2 regions of the Trichococcus sp. genome follow, and region 2 is predicted to be linked to the other one. Evidence: riboswitches for the same ligand, from Rfam matches in the RefSeq annotation. Region 2 holds a riboswitch; the other holds the start of a gene.

Region 1 (4,745 bases), on a different contig from region 2:
GCCCCCACGGTTCTGGAAGCTAAAATACGCATGGCTTCCTGCTTCAAGTTTATGCTTGCGTTGAAATCCCGGTCGTGATGGCTCCCACATTCGGGGCAAGTCCACTTACGCACACGGAGACTCTTCACGTCTTTGTTTTGGTAGCCGCAACAGGAACATAGCTGGCTGGAAGGGAAGTTTTTTGCTACAACAACGACTTCTTTGCCATACCAATTCGCTTTATACTCCAGCATTGTGCGGAATTGCGACCAGCTGACTTCGCTGATGGCTTTCGAAAGTTTTCGGTTCTTGACCATGTTGGATACCTGCAAATCCTCAATCCCGATCACATCGTGGTTTTTGATGATGTCGGTGGAGATTTTATGCAGGTAATCGTTCCGTTTATTAGTGATATCCTCGTGTATACAGGCGATCTTGCGTTTCTGCTTCTGGTAGTTCTTCGCCTCGAACAGCTTCTTTCCGTCCTTGCGGGCTTGCTCCATGCGGCGGGACAGTATTTTCTGCTCCTTCACCAATTTCTTTTCCATTGTTCGGAAAAACTTCGGATTCTCGAAGACGGTTTTGTCCTCATCCGATAGGATGGCAAAGTCTTTCAATCCGACATCCACGCCAACGGTAGTGTTTGTTTTGGGAGTGGGGTGGGTTTCGACTTCGCACAAGATGGACACGAAATATTTTCCGGACGGATTGCGTCGAATGGTGGCGTTCAGGATACGCCCTTCGGGTTCCCGGCTCTTGGCGAATGTAACCAGCCCCAATTTAGGGAGTTTCAACTTGTTCCCGACAATCGCGATATTTCCGTTCGTATGCTTGGTCGTGTACGACTGCACCGGATTCTTTTTGCTCTTGTAGTGGGGGTAGCTGTTCTGTTTCTTGAAGAAGCGGTCGTAGCTGTCCGATAGATTCCGCAAGGAAGATTGGAGGGCGGTACTGTCGACCTCTTTCAGCCAGAGTGTCCCCTCTTCTTTTTTCAGCAACGTCAACTTGGCGGAACAAGCGTTGTAGCTCAGTCCTTTTCCTGTTTCCTTATAGATTTTGTTCCATTCGGACAGGAAGCGGTTGAACACGAAGCGGGAACAGCCGATGGTCTTGGCAATCAGGATTTGTTGTTCCTGATTGGGGTAGATCCGAAACTTGTAGGCTTTGTGGATCATCATTGCCAGTCATCTCCTTCTGTCGCCTATTATACACGAACGTTTGTTCTCAGTCGAATGGGAGGGCCTTCTTTAGTAGCAAGATTTTTCGAAAAGAATAGGCTGACGCCTACCGCCATTCATCGCCCACCTACTCATTGGGCTGTGCCCTTTTCATTCCTAGAGGTGGGAGTCTTCTGGCGGAAAATGATAAATAGACATCATAACGTTATATTTTTTGATTTTCGCATCAGATCATATAGCGTTTTTTATTTTCAGTAGGGGTGCGCTATTGCGCTGAGACCGGCATTGCCGGAACCCTTCAAACCTGATCCAGTTCGTACTGGCGGAGGGAACTGAGCTTGGTCTGGAGTCCGTACGTATATCCAAGACATCTCAGGGGAGGTGTCTTTTTATTTTCATTCAATTCAGGGAGGGGGAAACGGTTCGCATAGATCAGGCTTCAAAAGGAATGAATCAAACTGAAAAGGGGAAAACATTATGAACACAAAAAAATTAGTCACCACTGCCTTGATCATCGCCATGGGGGTAGTCAGCAACAGCATCTTTGTCATCCCGATCGGCATTGCAAAGGTAGCACCGATGCAGCATCTGCTGAACGTATTGACTGCTGTCTGGTTAGGACCCGGATATGCCGTCCTTCAGGCCTTCGGCGTTTCCGTGCTGCGCAACTTGTTGGGGACAGGGACCGTCTTTGCCTTTCCGGGCAGCATGATCGGGGCTATTTGTGCAGGTCTGTTTTATGCCAGAACGCAAAAGCTCGGTTACGCGGCACTGGGTGAATGGATTGGCACCGGAATCCTGGGGTCGTTGGCGAGCACTTTGCTGGCGCAGTTCTTTATGGGCATGGAAGCCGCATTGATGCTCTTTTTGCCGAGCTTCGCGATCAGTTCCGCCATCGGAGCGGGTATGGCTTATTTCATCATCCTGGAAATGGAAAAAAGAAGTGTGTTGGATCGCAACAGAATCTAAAACATCCGCATAAACAGCAAGCCGCTCTCGGAAGAGGGCGGCTTTTTGCTGTCCAAAAGTGTCTCCAATCGAAACACCTATGAAAATTATTTTCTTAAAATAATAATTGAAAAAAACCATTTTCATGTGTTATTCTATCAGCGAAGGGAAAGAGGCGAAGTCAAGAAATGCGGAGCGCGCTTTTGGCGGCTACGCAAAGCAAGAGGAGGCAACGAAAAATGACAATCATCGAAGAGATCCAAAACCAATATTCCGCTTTTTCCGGGAACGAGAAAAAAATCGCGGATTACATTCTGCAGAACAAAGCATCCATCAAAAATATGAACATCAAGGATTTGGCGGCGAAAGTGGATACCTCGACGTCCAGCATCACACGGTTCTGTAAACGGATCAACATCGATGGGTTTGTGGATATGAAGATTGCGCTGCGATCATTGGCGAGCTATCAGCCGTCGAAAGAAATGCCGACCGTCTATGATGATATTTATGGCTATTATACGCAAGTCATCGATGAAACCAATCAGATGATTGAGGATCGGGCAATCGAAACGGTTGTCGATTGGATCAAAAACGCAAACAAAACAGTCATCTACGGCATCGGCAGTTCCGGGTTCACGGCCGCTGAATTGGCGCAACGCTTGATCCGGATGGGTCTGAATGCCACGGGGGTTACGGATTCCCATCTGATGATCATCAACAGCTCGATCATCAAACAGGATGAATTGGTGATCGCCATCTCCAATTCAGGCGAAACGCCGGAATTGATTGCGTCACTGGAGATCGCGAAGAAGAAAAAAGCGAAAATCATCGCCCTGACGAGCTTCAAAAACAGTTCGCTGACGAAACTGGCGGACGTCACTTGCTTCGGTTACCACTCGCGTTTCGTCAACAACACGGTGTTCGTCAACACACAGTTCGGGATGATGTATCTGATCGATGTGATTTCGACCTTCCTAGTGCAGGATGAGAATTTCAAATACAACATGGATCTGACGAGAAAAAATGTGCAAGGTTATTCGAAAAAATCGGAATAGTGGGAAGTGGCAGCTGAGTCATGCAGGTGCACAGTGAAAATAAAGTTCAGGATCGAAGAGGGGAACGCAAATGAAAAAAGTGATCATCCATGCAGAAGTTTATACAGGGGAAACAGTCATCTCCGATGGGTATATCCGGTTCGGAAAAGAAATCAGCGCAGTCGGGAATATGTCGGAATACGTTCCCGAATCTGGCGAGGAAGTGATTGACGCAACCGGAATCAGGCTGGTGCCGGGCTTCATTGATGTCCACAGCCATGGCGGATATGGTGTGGATAACATGGACGGTGATGCGGAGGGCATCAACCGGATGATTGCGGCGATGCACCGGGAAGGGATCACCAGTTATTTTCCGACGACGATGACGCAATCGACAGAAAATATCGAAAAGGCTTTGGTCGGCATCCGCAAGGCCGCGGAAAAAAATCCGGTCATCCAAGGCATCCACCTCGAAGGGCCGTTCATTTCCGCAGTATTTAAGGGAGCGCAACCGGAAGAACACATCAAACTGCCGGATGCTGCTTTGATGCGCAAGTGGCAGGACTTGAGCGGCGGTTTGATCCGTTTGGTCACCTATGCGCCGGAGACGAGCGATGCGACAGCTTTCGAAAAGTATTGTCTGGACAACCAAATCGTGCTTTCGGTAGGGCATTCAAATGCTCGTCGCAGCCAATTGCAACAATCCAAGGCATCGCACATCACCCACCTCTATAATGCGCAGAGAGGGCTCCACCACCGCGAACCGGGTGTGACCGGGCACGCGTTCCTGGAAGAGGGCATCTACGCGGAAATGATCGTCGATGGTCTGCACATCGATCCGGAAATGGTGAAGATTGCCTTCAATCAGAAGGGTGTCGACCGCATCGAAGTGATTACGGACGCTATGCGCGCCAAAGGGATGGGCGACGGCATCAGCGAGTTGGGCGGGCAGAAGGTCATCGTCAAGGATGGCGAAGGCCGTCTGGAAAGCGGAAGTCTGGCGGGCAGTGTGCTGGAGTTCCAGGAGGCTTTCAGGAACATCATCGCCTTTACCGGCTGCAGCATCTCTGATGCAGTAAAAATGAGCTCCGTCAATCAGGCCCGGGAATTCGGTCTGGTTCGAAAGGGTGGAATCGTTCCAGGCAAGGATGCCGATATGGTGCTCCTATCCAGCGCATTCCAAGTACAACAGACCATCAGTTACGGCAATACAGTATTCAAAAGAAACGGAAAGTAGGGAATAGATCATGGAAATAATCATTAAAGCGACTCCGGAAGAGGCCAGCCGTTGTGCATTCGAAAAAATCAGGGAAGAAATGAGTAACGGGGCAAAAGTATTGGGGTTAGCCACCGGCAGCACGCCAGTGAGACTGTACCGGATCATGCGGGAAAGCGAGCTTGATTTCTCGGGGATGACATCGATCAATCTGGATGAATACATGGGATTGTCCGAGGACAGTCCGCACAGCTACCATCATTTTATGCATGAACAATTATTCGATGCAAAACCATTCAAGAAAAACTATCTGCTGGATGGAATGGCGGATGAAGTGGAAGAGTGCGCGCAATTCGAAGCAATCATCGCAGCGAATCCGATCGATGTGCA
Region 2 (13,035 bases):
ATAAGATTTTCCCAACAATGGCGCACTTTTTCCGGAATCAGACGCACAAATATGTTTTAAATCCTCTTCCTCCGATTTCCGCCAGTTGAATTAGTTCAAAAATTCGGCCCTTTTTTTCGGCCGAGGTCTGTATTAATTTATTTTTTATTTGGTCTATACTCTGGAATATAGAGATTGAAAGGGGATACAAAACATTATGACAAACAATTGGTTGGAATTAGACGGAAAAACGGTTATCGTTACAGGAGGCAATTCAGGCATCGGATTGCACATCGCGGATCATCTGAAACAACAAGGCGCAAACGTCGTCGTGGCGGACTTGAGTGTTGAAACGGGAACGAACGTTTATGGTAAACTGAATGTGAAGACAGACGTGACTTCCATCGCGAGCGTCGAGGCAATGGTCGAGAAGGCTGTTGAGAAATTTGGCAAAATCGATGTTTTGGTCAATAATGCAGGCATGAACTTGCCGCGCTTGTTGGTGGATGTCTACAGCGATGAAAGAAAATATGAAATCGATGAAGATTCATTCAACAAAATGACAGCTGTCAATCAAAAGGGAATGGTATTCACTACACAAGCTGTCGTCAGAAACATGCTGAAGAACAAAGTTGAAGGCACAATCATTAACATCTCTTCCGAATCCGGGATGGAAGGTTCCGTCGGTCAAAGCATCTACTCCGCAACAAAAGGCGCCACCAATTCTTATACGCGTTCATGGGCAAAAGAACTGGGTAAATTCGGCATCAAAGTCGTCGGTGTCGCACCGGGGATCAACGAAAAAACAGGATTGACAACTCCTGCCTACAATGAAGCATTGGCTTACACAAGAAACATACCGGTTGAACAGTTGGATACAGGGTATGAAAAGAGCATTCCGTTGGGACGCGTCGGAAAATTGGACGAAATCGGCTACTTGGTCGCATTCCTGTCCTCCAATAAATCCGATTATATCACCGGAACAACAATCAACATCACAGGCGGGAAATCTAGAGGATAGTATGGGGGCAGTCAGATGTCAACGGCAAGCGATAGAGAGCTTTTGCTGAGAGTGTTACTTTCAAATAAAGACAAAAATTTTCAGAGTCTCGAGGAAGCGTCGGGAAAAAACAGCTATCAGATCAAAACGATCATTTCGGAATTGAACGCTATCTACGAAGGATTCCTAAAAATCCGGATCAAGGATGAATCACAAGTAGACATCGTCAGAGAGGAGGGGGCGAACATATTCAACACACTTCGTTACAACACACAGCAGGATTTTAATAAAGTAGAATGCAGGATTGCGTACTTATTGTACCGCCTGATAGTGACAGAGGAATATCTGAATATCGGAGACCTCTCCGAAGAAATGAGCGTAAGCCGGAGCACGGTGAACAACGACCTGAAAAAGTTGAAGCAACTTTTGGAGAAATACAATGCAAAAGTTGTCGGCATCCCGAACAAAGGCATCACCTTCCAGTGCAGCGAATTCGGCACACGATTGGTCCTCATCTATGAAGTCTTCGAGTTGCTGCAGATGACCTTTCTGCCGGACCAGGAGGTTCAAGGAGTGCTTGACGGACTCGCCCGGGACTACAAGCTGGATGAGCAGGCAAAAGGATTGCTTTATAAGGCTTTCGCCGTAAGCGCTCACAGGGTGACGCACGGGCATACAATCGATTCCGAAATCCCGATGTACAAAAACTTCGAGGCGGATTCGGCAAACATCATCGCCTATGTTCAACTGCTGCAAAAGAAATTTGCGGTTTCATTGAATGACCATGAAATTGCTTTTCTTTCCTTCCCGATCAACACAAGGAATTCCGCTTACGTAAAAGGAAGCGAAAATACCGAAAACGAAGAGGTGCTGAGGCAAGTTGTTTCCAGCATGCTGAAGACGGTACGCGATCAGGTCATGATCGAGATTGATGAAGAAGCCTTCTTTGATAAAGTAAAATACCATCTGCTTTTCCTGATAAACAGACTGGTCTTCCGGATCCCAAACACAGATCTTTACCTGGAGCAGATCAAACTCAAATACCCTTTAGCCTTCGAGCTGGCGAAGATTTCGCTTTCCGAACTGAATCGCCTGTACCAATTGCGTGCCAGTGCGGATGACATCAGCTATCTGGCTGTCTACTACGCACTGATGCTGGACGAACGGCAAGCGAACGATCCGAAAGGCAAAAGCACAAAGGATGTCGGCATCATCACCAATCTTGGGAGAGGCAGCTTTGAGCTGATCAGCAGGCAGATCAAAGAGATAGTCGGGAATGAGATGAATATCGTTCACCTGAACACCGACAGCCTTCCGAAAGAAAAACTGAAGCGATTCCGGCTGCTGTTCACAACCGAAGAGATCTCTTTGGACACCGAAGTCCCTGTCATCAAGATCGACAGACTGGTCAGCCCGGACGACTTGGCCCAAAAAATCTATGCAGTGGAGAAAGATCAATACAACATCAAGTACCTGACGAACGAAAACATCAGTTATCACCTTGTCAATCTGAAAGGCCAAATGGGCTACTTTGATTATGTGGAAGAAATCATGTCCTACCTGTCCAGAAGATACCGATTGTCCGAGGATATCCTCGATCGGTTCGTCGAAAAAGAAGAACGGCATACGATGATTTATGAGAATAAGGTAGCTTTCCCGCATTTAACCGATCCCAACATCAACAAGTTGGTATTCGTCTTGGGAAACATCACAATGGCCAACCGCAATGATGCTTTTTCCTTGATGTTGTTTCTGGTGACACCCGAGAACATTTCTGAGCAACAAGAGAAAATCTTGATGCAAGTATATGATTTTGTCTTTAAGGTCATCAATGAGCCTACTTTGATCAATGTTCTGAAAAAAGTGGAGGATGCACAAGGGTTGATTGAGATGCTGGAGAAAAGAGGTACAAAATAGATGAACAATATGTTTGCATTGGGTATTCTGGTTGTCGGTGCTTTTTTGATCCAAAGCGCACTGGGCTTTTTCCAGATCAGGCATTTCGGCACTGAATACAACGAATTGAAGGCGGACGGCAGGGTTGCGATAGGCAAACGGGCAGGGAAACTGACCTCAGGAACGATCATCATGTTCCAACTGGATGCGGAAGGCGTCATCGTCAGGGGCAAAAAGCTGCAGGGAACCACGATCTTAGCCAGATTCAAACCGTACAACAATTTCAACGGCAGATCCATCGAAGCCATCAAGGCAGACGATCCGGATGTGCTGGCTGAAATCAAGATCACCCGCAAAACCATCATGAATGCGGTCACCAACTACAGGATGTTCATGAGCGGAGAAATCATTCCGGAGAAAGAATCGCCCTTTAAGGAACTGACCAAAAAAATCACACACATCAAATTCGGATAAATCGCGTAAGAAATAATAGGAAATAATACATAAAATAAGGAGTGTTACATATGGACTTTTTAGTTAAAGGCGCAGAAAGCTTCATCGGACTATTTCAATTAGGTGCAGATACATTTATGAGCTGGATGACCGGCATCGTGCCGATCGTCTTGATGCTGATGGTATTCATGAACGTCGTGATCAAACTGATCGGTGAGGAAAGAATCAATGGACTTGCACAACGCTTCTCCAAATATTCCTTGGTCCGGAACTGCATTCTGCCTTTCTTGGCAGCGTTCATGTTGGGTAATCCCGCCTCGTTCACATTGGGAAGATTCTTGCCTGAATTTTACAAACCAAGTTTCTACGCGGCACTTGCGCAATACAACCACACGAGTAACGGTCTTTTCCCGCATATCAATGCAGGCGAATTGTTCGTATTCCTGGGAATCGCTTCAGGTGTTGAAACGTTAGGCTTGAGCACCACGCCATTGGCAATCCGTTATCTGCTTGTCGGGCTTGTGATGAATGCTGTCGGCGCATACGTAACCGACTTCACGACGGCTTATGTCTGCAAAAAATCCGGCATCCAGTTGAGCAAAACCGCTAAAGTTCAATAATAACGACCAAGAAGATGTTGCTTAAAACAAACAGAATGCATGAGAACGAGAGGGGTATTCATTATGACAAAATATAACAGCATCAAAATCGAAAAAGGATCCGGCGGCTGGGGCGGACCACTGATCATCACACCAACAGAGCAAAAACATAAATTCATCTACATCGTTGGCGGAGGGGAAAAACCTGCCATCGTCGACAAAATTGCTGAACTTACAGGGATGGAAGCCGTGAATGGATTTAAAACATCCATCCCGGACGATGAAACGGCATTGGCCATCATCGATTGCGGCGGAACATTGAGATGCGGCATCTATCCGCAAAAAGGCATCCCAACAATCAATGTCGTTGCCACCGGCAAATCCGGTCCTTTGGCTAAATACATCACCGAAGAAATTTACGTTTCAAATGTTGGTTTGAATCAGATCCAAGTCACCGGCGAAACAGCAAACGTAGCGGCGGCAAGCACGGCTGCTGCAGAACCAGTTGCAGAAGAAAAGGTAGCTTACACGACAGACAAAAAGCTGACGCAACAAAACGCCGAAAAAGGCAGCGTTGTGGCTAAAATCGGTTTGGCTGCCGGTAAAGGGATTGCGATCATGCTGCAGTCAGCCCGTGAAGCGGTGCAGACGGTATTGCAGACGATCATCCCGTTCATGGCCTTTGTGGCGATGCTGATCGGTATCATCCAAGGCAGCGGAATCGGCAATCTGTTCGCGAAAATGATGATTCCGTTGGCAGGCAATGTCTGGGGATTGATGGTCATCGGCTTCATCTGCTCTCTGCCTATCCTTTCTCCTTTATTGGGACCTGGCGCTGTAATTGCGCAAGTTATCGGAACATTGATCGGCGTTGAAATCGGCAAAGGCAATATCGAACCGAGTTTGGCTTTACCGGCTTTATTCGCAATCAACACACAAAATGCTTGCGATTTCATTCCGGTAGGGTTAGGCTTGCAGGAAGCAGAAGCCAAAACAGTGGAAGTCGGCGTGCCATCCGTTCTTTACTCGCGATTCCTGAACGGTGTGCCCCGCGTATTCGTCGCTTGGTTAGCAAGCTTCGGACTATATTAAAAAGGAAGAAAAGCAGACCAAGCCCGCTTGGCCTCATATGCTAAAAACTAATGATCGGAAAAGGTGAAGAAAATGTCAATTTATTCAACGGTAGTCACAGAAATCGGACCCAACGCGAAGGAATTCTTGGCGGAGGATATGATGGTATTGTTCGGAGACGATGCGCCGGAAGCATTGCGGCCTTATTGCTTCCTGATTGAACAAAATGCGCTAGAGGAAGATATTCAACTGGGACACGCGTTGGTTATCGGCGATGAAAGTTATCGCGTCACAGCTGTAGGAGATGTCGTCAACAAAAACTTGAGGGATTTAGGGCACATCACCATCAACTTCAGTGGGGAAACCGTCGCTGAACTGGCAGGGTCACTGTATGTCGAAAACAAGGCAGTGAACGAAATCGCGGAAGGCACCATCATCAAAATAACTGAAACTGTGGGGTAGTCGCTTATGTACATAGATTCTAACGACATCAAAGCAATCGGAAGTTTTTTGAACAGCGGATTTCTGAAAGGAGTCACCACCAACCCGACGATTTTGTCGACCGGTTCCGGCAGTCGCTTCAAACAATTACAAGATTTATTGGCTTTGGAGCCGACGGAACTTTTTGTGCAATTGCTGGGTACGACTGCTGAAGAAATGTTTGCCGATTATGAAGCAATAAAGACATTTGATGCAAATCATCGACTTTCGATAAAGATTCCCGTTACAAAAGCAGGATTGGAAACAATCAAAAAAGTGAAAGAGGATGATCCGGAGAGAGATATCCTCGGTACACTGATCTATTCTGCCGATCAGGGGATCCTGGCCGCCGCCGCAGGATGTGATTATCTGGCACCCTATGTGAACAGGATGCTGAACAATGCGATCGATCCATTCAAAGCGATCCGTTCCATGCGGACATTCATCGATGCCAGAGGATACAAGACCAAAATCATGGCAGCGAGCTTCAAAAATTCCCAACAAGTCATCGATTCTTTGGAATCGGGCGCTCATACTGCCACGATCCCTCCGGATGTCCTGAACAGTATGCTTAACAAAGATTTGGCATTGCAGGCACTGCAGGTTTTTGAAGCGGATGGACAAGCATTGTTTGGAAAATACGGAGCGTAACCCACCAAATTTGATCATGTGGATTTCACTTACAGAAAAGGCTGCCTCATTGGGGCAGCTTTTTCTGTTGTGCACATCATCAACCGATAAGCAGGACAACAGTGAGTTGACTTCCTGAAAAATTATGATACGATTAGAACAACAGCAAACGAACTGAATATTCTTTTTAACCACTAGGGGTGCTTTACCGGCGGATGACTGTCCGCCAAAAAGCTGAGATCGAAGTAGGACTTCGAGACCCTTAGAACCTGATCTGGTTTGTACCAGCGTAGGGAAGTGGCGGCCTCTTTTTGGCCAAGTAAGTCCCTATCAGCTAAGGAACGTACAACCACTTTTTTCCGTTGGGAAGAGAGTGGTTTTTTGTTTGCAAAAAATAAGAGCGGCCGTCCGGATGGATCAGAACCTGGCGGATGCTCCCAACATATGGAGGGAAAGCAGTGACATTTTCAGCAGAAATCCGCCAAGCGGTCGAACCTATCTGGGCGGCCAGCATGGTGCATCCGTTCGTCAAAGGGATCGGGGATGGCAGCTTGCCTTTGGAGAATTTCCGTTTCTACATCCAGCAGGATTCCTATTACCTGACGCGCTTCGCCAAAATTTTGGCGCTTGGCGCGGCCAAAGCGCCGGATATCGAGACGACCAACCAATTCGCCGACTTCGCGAAGCATACGTACAGCGCCGAAATCGGCCTGCATGAACAATTTGCAAAACTGCTGGGCATCACCGCGGAGGAAAAAGAGTTTTTCAAACCGGCGCCGACCACTTACGCCTACACTTCCCACCTTTACCGGGCCGGACACGCGGGCCATCTGGGGGACGTCATCGCTGCCGTGCTGCCGTGCTATTGGCTCTACGCCGAAATCGGGGACGCCTTCCAGGACGCGGCGCCGGAAGAACCGATCTATCAGGAATGGATCGCTACCTATGGCGGGAAGGATTTCCAGGACCGGGTGGATGAACAGATTGCGCATCTGGATAAAATCGCCGTAGCCGTGAGCGAGGCGGACCGCGAAAGGATGAAAGCGCATTTCATCATCAGCAGCCAATACGAATACGCTTTTTGGGAAATGGGCTACCGGATGGAGACCTGGCCGGTGCCGTTGGAAAAATAAAAATAAAAATAAAACATAAAGAGGAGACAGAAAAAATGAAAAAAGAATTGAAACTGACAGATATTTTGGTGACGATCGTCATCGCCATCGCATTCGGGATCGTCTACATCCTGTGGGGGACGGTCTATTACGCAGTGCAGCCGTTGGGTCTGCACCTTGATCAGCTGCTTTACGGCATGTGGTTCATCGCCGGAACCGTCGCCTATTTTATCATCCGCAAACCGGGTGTGGCGCTGTTGGCGGAAATCGCCGCAGCTTCAGGAGAATTCCTGTTGGGTTCGCCTTGGGGTCTGACCGTGCTGCTTTCCGGCGTGGTGCAGGGCTTGTTTGCGGAATTGGTGTTCATGGCCTTCCGCTACAAACGCTTTGATCTGAAGGTTGCCGCTCTGGCTGCCTCGGCATCTTGCGTGGGATCGCTGCTGGTGGATGCGCTGAACGGCCAGATCGCCGAGTTGGCTCCATGGAACTTGGCACTTTACTTGCTTGCCCGATTCGCAGGCTCGATTTTCTTTGCCGGCGTGCTGGCCTATTACCTGGCGGAAGTTTTGGAGGACACCGGCGTGACGAACCTTGTCCGTCCGCTTACGAGTGATGATTTCACAGAGTTGGATTGAGGGGGTTGGCGGAAATGGGCAAGCAAGCCTATGTCGAAAAACTGAAGCTGAAATTTCCCGGGGATGCCGATTTGCTGTTCCGCGACTTGGACTTTTCGGTCGCGGCCGGTGAGAAAGTGCTGCTGTTGGGCCCGTCCGGCTGCGGCAAATCCACGCTGCTGCAGGTGCTGAGCGGGCTGATTCCGCAATCGATCGAAGTGCCGCTGAAGGCAGAAAAGCTCGTGACGCCGGCTTCCTGGGGCTACGTTTTCCAGGATCCGGACAGTCAGTTCTGCATGCCTTACGTCGATGAAGAGCTCGCATTCGTGCTCGAAAATCTGGCGGTTCCGCGCGAGGAGATGGCTGCCCGAATAGACTGCGCGCTTCGACAAGTGGGCTTGGAATTGGCGGATAGCCACATCCCCATCGCGAGCCTGTCGGGCGGGATGAAGCAGCGGCTGGCGATCGCCTCGGTATTGCTTTTGGATCCGGAGGTGCTCTTTTTGGACGAACCTTCCGCCATGCTGGATCCGCAAGGGACGGAGACGATCTGGGAAGTGCTGCAGGAAGTCTGCCGGGACAAAACGGTCGTCATCGTGGAGCACAAAATCGATCATGTGCTCGTATTCGCCGAACGCCTTGTTCTGTTCGATGCAGCCGGCCGTATCATCGCCGATGGGCCGAACGCAGAAATCTTCTCGGCCTATAAGGATGAGATGATGGAGCAAGGCATTTGGTTTCCGGGCGTATGGGACCGGCATCTGGCAGGAACGCCGTTGCAAAGGGAGCACGGTTCTTTTGGGTTGCAGCGTCCGCTATTGGAGCTGCGCGATTTCAAAGGCTTCCGCAATGGGGAAACAAAAATCAGCGGAGTCGAGCTGGCGGCCTACCCTGGCGAATGGGTCATTATCCACGGTCAGAACGGCGCTGGGAAAAGCACCTTCCTCCATGCGGTCATGCAGTTCATCAAAACGAGCGGCCGCTGTGAGCTGGAGGGCAGGCCGATCAAAAAAGTGAAGAAGCTGGCGGAGCGGATGGCTTTCGTCTTCCAGAATCCGGAGTACCAGTTCGTTGCGAACACGGTTTATGAAGAGATGGCCTACTCGCTCCGGCTGGACGGGAAAGGCCAAGCCGAAATCGACCGGCTTGTGGAGGAATATCTGGAGCTCTTCCAGTTGAGCGGACAGCGGGAGAAAAATCCTTTCCAACTTTCGATGGGGCAGAAGCGCCGTCTGAGCGTAGCGGCGACGATCATCCAAGGCCAGCAGCTAATCCTTTTGGATGAACCGACTTTCGGATTGGATTCCAAAAACACCTTCGCCTTGTTGGGGTTTTTGGAGAATTACCGCAAAAAAGGCGCTGTCATCCTGATGGTGACGCACGATGAAGTGATCGCCCGGAATTACGGGACGGCATTTTGGCAAGTTGTTGACGGCGAAATCCGCGAGACCACGGGATCGGCTATGGACAGGCGGACCGCAGTCTCCGCCGATCTGCGGCTGGTAGGGGGGCTCTGCGGATGAGGGAATGGGAAATGGTCAAAGAAACCTGGCTTCACCGGGTCAATCCCAGCCTGAAATTGGCCGTGGCGCTGCTGACATGCATCGTTGTGCTGTTTGTCCGTAATCTTGAGTTGATGGCATTCATCGGCAGCGGGCTTTTGCTCCTGTTCCTGCTGTTTACGGGGCAGCCGCTGAAGCGGATCTTGTTGCTGCTGATCCCGTTCTGTGCGATTTTCGTATCGACAGCCAGCGCCATGATCCTGTTCGGGAACGGACAAACGCTTTGGTTCGAATGGGGATTGATCCGCATCACCGAAGAAAGTTTCCTGCGGGGCATGCTGATCGGCTTGCGCGCATTGGTCTTCGCCGTGCTTGGCTTGACCTTCGCCTTGACGACCCGGCCAGTCAATTTATTCTATTCGTTGATGCAGCAGCTGCGGATGGATCCTAAATACGCGTACAGCTTCATGGCGGCGCTGCGCTTGATCCCGATCATGACGGAGGAATTCGAAACGATCCGCAATGCCCGCAAGGTGCGCGGCGGCGAAAGGGTGAAGGGGCTGAAGGGCATCCTCTTCAAGATGAAAGTCTACACCATCCCGCTGTTGTCCGGTAGCATCCGGCGTGCGCACCGCATCGCCGTTGCTATGGAAGCGAAACGCTTTTCCGACAAGGAGAGCCGGACCTACTATTATGATATCGGCTTTTCCGGAAATGATGTCCTGTTCCTGGCTTACATGGGGATGCTGGGGATCGTGGTCTACGGCGCGAAGGAGTTTTTCTGAAATTACAAGGAATGGATGCTCTGAACAAAATGCCAAAAAGACTTTGGCGGCGAGAACCACCTACAGTTGCGTGATCTCTCGACAATCCGCGGTACCGTCCTGGGCGGATGCCCGACAAAAGGACGCTCGGTCAGGTTTGATGTGGTTTTCGGTGATCGTTTAGTCGACAGATGCGCGCTCTCTCGGGTTTCCGTTCTGCGAATGCAAAGAAATACCAGACAGAGGGGCGGTCTCGTTTCGAGACCGCCCCTCTGTCTGGTATTTTCGTATTGCTATGATGAGCTGTTATTCTGCTTGGCAGGATTGATCGCGGACGCCGTTCTTGCCGTCATTTTCTGCATCGGCTGCACCGTATTGGTTGCCGTCGCCGTCAGTCTCGCCCGTGGCATTTTGATTGCCGTCCTGCTTGGCTTGCGTACCAGTCCCGTCGCACGTTCCGCTTTTCTCGCGGGCGCGTTTCATGGTTGCATCTTCATTACCTTGTTTTTTTGCGCCTTCGTTTGTGCATTCGCCTGACTTGATCTGCTCTTGGTTCATGGTTCCGTTCTGGGCTGCTGTGTCGCTCGCTGCCAGTACCGGCGCGGCCCCTCCAACAAATAAGCCTGCAACGGATAGGATAGTCATGATTCTCGTCTTGTTCATTTTTGTTTCCTCCTGGAATGTTTTTTTGTTATTTCTTTCTTGAACATAGAATAATCAAAAAGTATGGCAGAAGCGTGTTTTTAATGGCACGTTTGTATGGTATTATCGGGGTGAAAACATAATCTTGCCATATTTTTCCAGTATGATTTCCATGAGGAGTGATTACGATGGTAAAGCTATTGATTGCGGATGACAATAAACAGATCACGGCCATCCTGAAGGAGTACGCAGAAAAGGATGGCTACGAAACGGCTGTCGCCTATGATGGCGAGCAGGCGCTGCAGGCATTCGGGAAAGGCAAATTCGACTTGATTCTGTTGGATGTGATGATGCCGAAAAAGGACGGTTTCGAGGTATGCCGGGAAATCCGGAAAGTTTCCTCGGTCCCCATCATCATGGTGACGGCGCGGGGGGAAGACTTCGAACGCATCATGGGCCTCGATATCGGGGCGGACGACTACATCGTCAAGCCGTTTTCGCCGGGCGAAGTGATGGCGCGCATCCGGGCGATCCTGCGGCGTTTGGACCAGACGCCGGAAAATAAGGATCAGCATAAACTCTACGTCCATGAAGATCTGGAGATCCGGTTGGACGAGTTTATCGTAAAGGTCGCCGGTCACCAAGTCCATCTCACGAAAAAAGAGATCGAGCTGCTTTGGATTTTGGCGACGAACAAAAACAAGGTTTTCAGCCGCGACAATTTGTTGGACAGCGTCTGGGGCTACGACTATTTCGGCGATAATCGGACAGTCGATTCGCACATCAAACGCCTGCGGGCAAAAATCGACCAGATTCCCCATCCGGCTTGGGACATCAAAACGGTGTGGGGAGTCGGTTATAAATTTGAGGTAGAAACTGATGAAATATAAGATCACCCGCAAGCTGGTCCTCTATTTCGCATCCGTCATCCTGTTGTTCTCCGTGGTGGTCGGAGGGGCATTCCTGTTGCTGTTCACCCGGCATACCGAAGAAATCTACCGGGCGGGTATGCAGGAGCGGGCCGAGGCGATCGCTGCTGGCGTCGCGGATTATCTGGAAGGCGGGAGTCCCGCTTTAGATGAGGGCGCACTCACTGTGAATGGTAATGATGCCGGAAAGCAGGCAGGTAATCCCCTGGTCGCGCAATCCGGCGCAACTGGGGCGACCGGACGCAATAATGTGAACGGATACAACGCCTATATCACAGCCATTCAGGATATCGCGATGGGCGAGGTGTGGATCGTCGATCAATCCGCAGAGACGATCAGTGTCGGGACCGGCAAAAAAGAGATCACCTATGCGGAACTACCAGGCGCTGCGCTGGCGCTTGTCGATGAGGTATTCGAAGGCGAAGTCGCCTTCAGCGAAGGCTTCAGCCCATTATTGGAGGATACCTCCATCACGGTCGGGGCACCGGTGCTCTCCTCAGAAGGGGAGGTCATTGCTGCGGTCCTTTTGCACGACTATATCGCAAACATGCAGACTGCCGTGCGCTCGGGGCTGTCGACCTTGGGGATCAGTGCAGCGGTGGCCTTGATCGCAGCCATCGGGATAGCGGTCCTGTTGGCGAAACGCTTCATCCAGCCGCTGAAAAGGATGGAAGAAACGACACAGCAGTTGGCGGACAACCATTACGAAGCTCAGACAGGCATCGTCCAAGATGATGAAATGGGTTCGCTTGCGGCTAATATCGATATTCTGGCGGATAAGTTGGCGGAAGCCGCGCAAGAGAGCGCCAAACTGGATAAGATGCGCAAGGATTTCATCACGAGCATCTCCCATGAATTGCGCACGCCGGTCACGGTCATCCGTGGTTCATTGGAGGCCTTGAACGATCATGTGGTCGAGGATCCCTCCAAAATCGATGAATACCACCAGCAGATGTTGACCGAAAGCATCCATCTGGAGCGGATGATCAATGATCTGCTGGAACTGTCACGGTTGCAGAATCCGGACTATCAAATGGAGATGAGCTCCTTGAATTTTGTGGATGTCGTGGAGAACGCCATCCGATCAGTCCGCTATATCGCAAGGGAAAAGGGGATTACGCTGACTTTCTCGAAAGAGCCACTGGCGTTTATGCTGATGGGGGACTATACCCGGCTGCGGCAGATGCTGCTCGCCGTGATGGAAAATGCCGTCAAATTTTCTGCCGAAAAGAGCGAAATCCGGATCACTTTGACTGGCTCAGGTGAAGGCTGCCGATTGGCTGTCACCGACAACGGGCCGGGGATTCCGGAAAAGGATCAACCGTACATCTTTGAAAAGTTCTTCAAATCAAATGAAGAAAGTA

The links. Region 2 has a riboswitch for thiamine pyrophosphate ahead of tenA (thiaminase II). Riboswitches for the same ligand answer to the same signal wherever they lie in the genome.
Region 1: it holds a riboswitch for thiamine pyrophosphate, as region 2 does, so the genes downstream of both, thiW (energy coupling factor transporter S component ThiW) here and tenA (thiaminase II) in region 2, are expected to answer to the same signal.

What each region holds. Positions count from the first base shown of each region.
Region 1 covers NZ_JBSQPW010000023.1:57,375-62,119, reverse strand. Annotated here, with positions in the region: gene tnpB (IS200/IS605 family element RNA-guided endonuclease TnpB) at 1-1,157, opposite strand, end outside; TPP riboswitch at 1,404-1,505, shown strand; gene thiW (energy coupling factor transporter S component ThiW) at 1,635-2,126, shown strand; gene ACTCCX_RS07910 (MurR/RpiR family transcriptional regulator) at 2,345-3,160, shown strand; gene nagA (N-acetylglucosamine-6-phosphate deacetylase) at 3,231-4,376, shown strand; gene nagB (glucosamine-6-phosphate deaminase) at 4,387-4,745, shown strand, end outside.
Region 2 covers NZ_JBSQPW010000027.1:1,969-15,003, reverse strand. Annotated here, with positions in the region: gene ACTCCX_RS08730 (sorbitol-6-phosphate dehydrogenase subunit) at 197-1,000, shown strand; gene ACTCCX_RS08725 (BglG family transcription antiterminator) at 1,016-2,896, shown strand; gene ACTCCX_RS08720 (transcriptional regulator GutM) at 2,897-3,349, shown strand; gene srlA (PTS glucitol/sorbitol transporter subunit IIC) at 3,400-3,948, shown strand; gene srlE (PTS glucitol/sorbitol transporter subunit IIB) at 4,012-5,019, shown strand; gene ACTCCX_RS08705 (PTS glucitol/sorbitol transporter subunit IIA) at 5,092-5,460, shown strand; gene ACTCCX_RS08700 (transaldolase family protein) at 5,467-6,129, shown strand; TPP riboswitch at 6,295-6,421, shown strand; gene tenA (thiaminase II) at 6,567-7,241, shown strand; gene ACTCCX_RS08690 (ECF transporter S component) at 7,277-7,855, shown strand; gene ACTCCX_RS08685 (ABC transporter ATP-binding protein) at 7,870-9,357, shown strand; gene ACTCCX_RS08680 (energy-coupling factor transporter transmembrane component T family protein) at 9,354-10,121, shown strand; gene ACTCCX_RS08675 (hypothetical protein) at 10,407-10,763, opposite strand; gene ACTCCX_RS08670 (response regulator transcription factor) at 10,931-11,632, shown strand; gene ACTCCX_RS08665 (sensor histidine kinase) at 11,622-13,035, shown strand, end outside.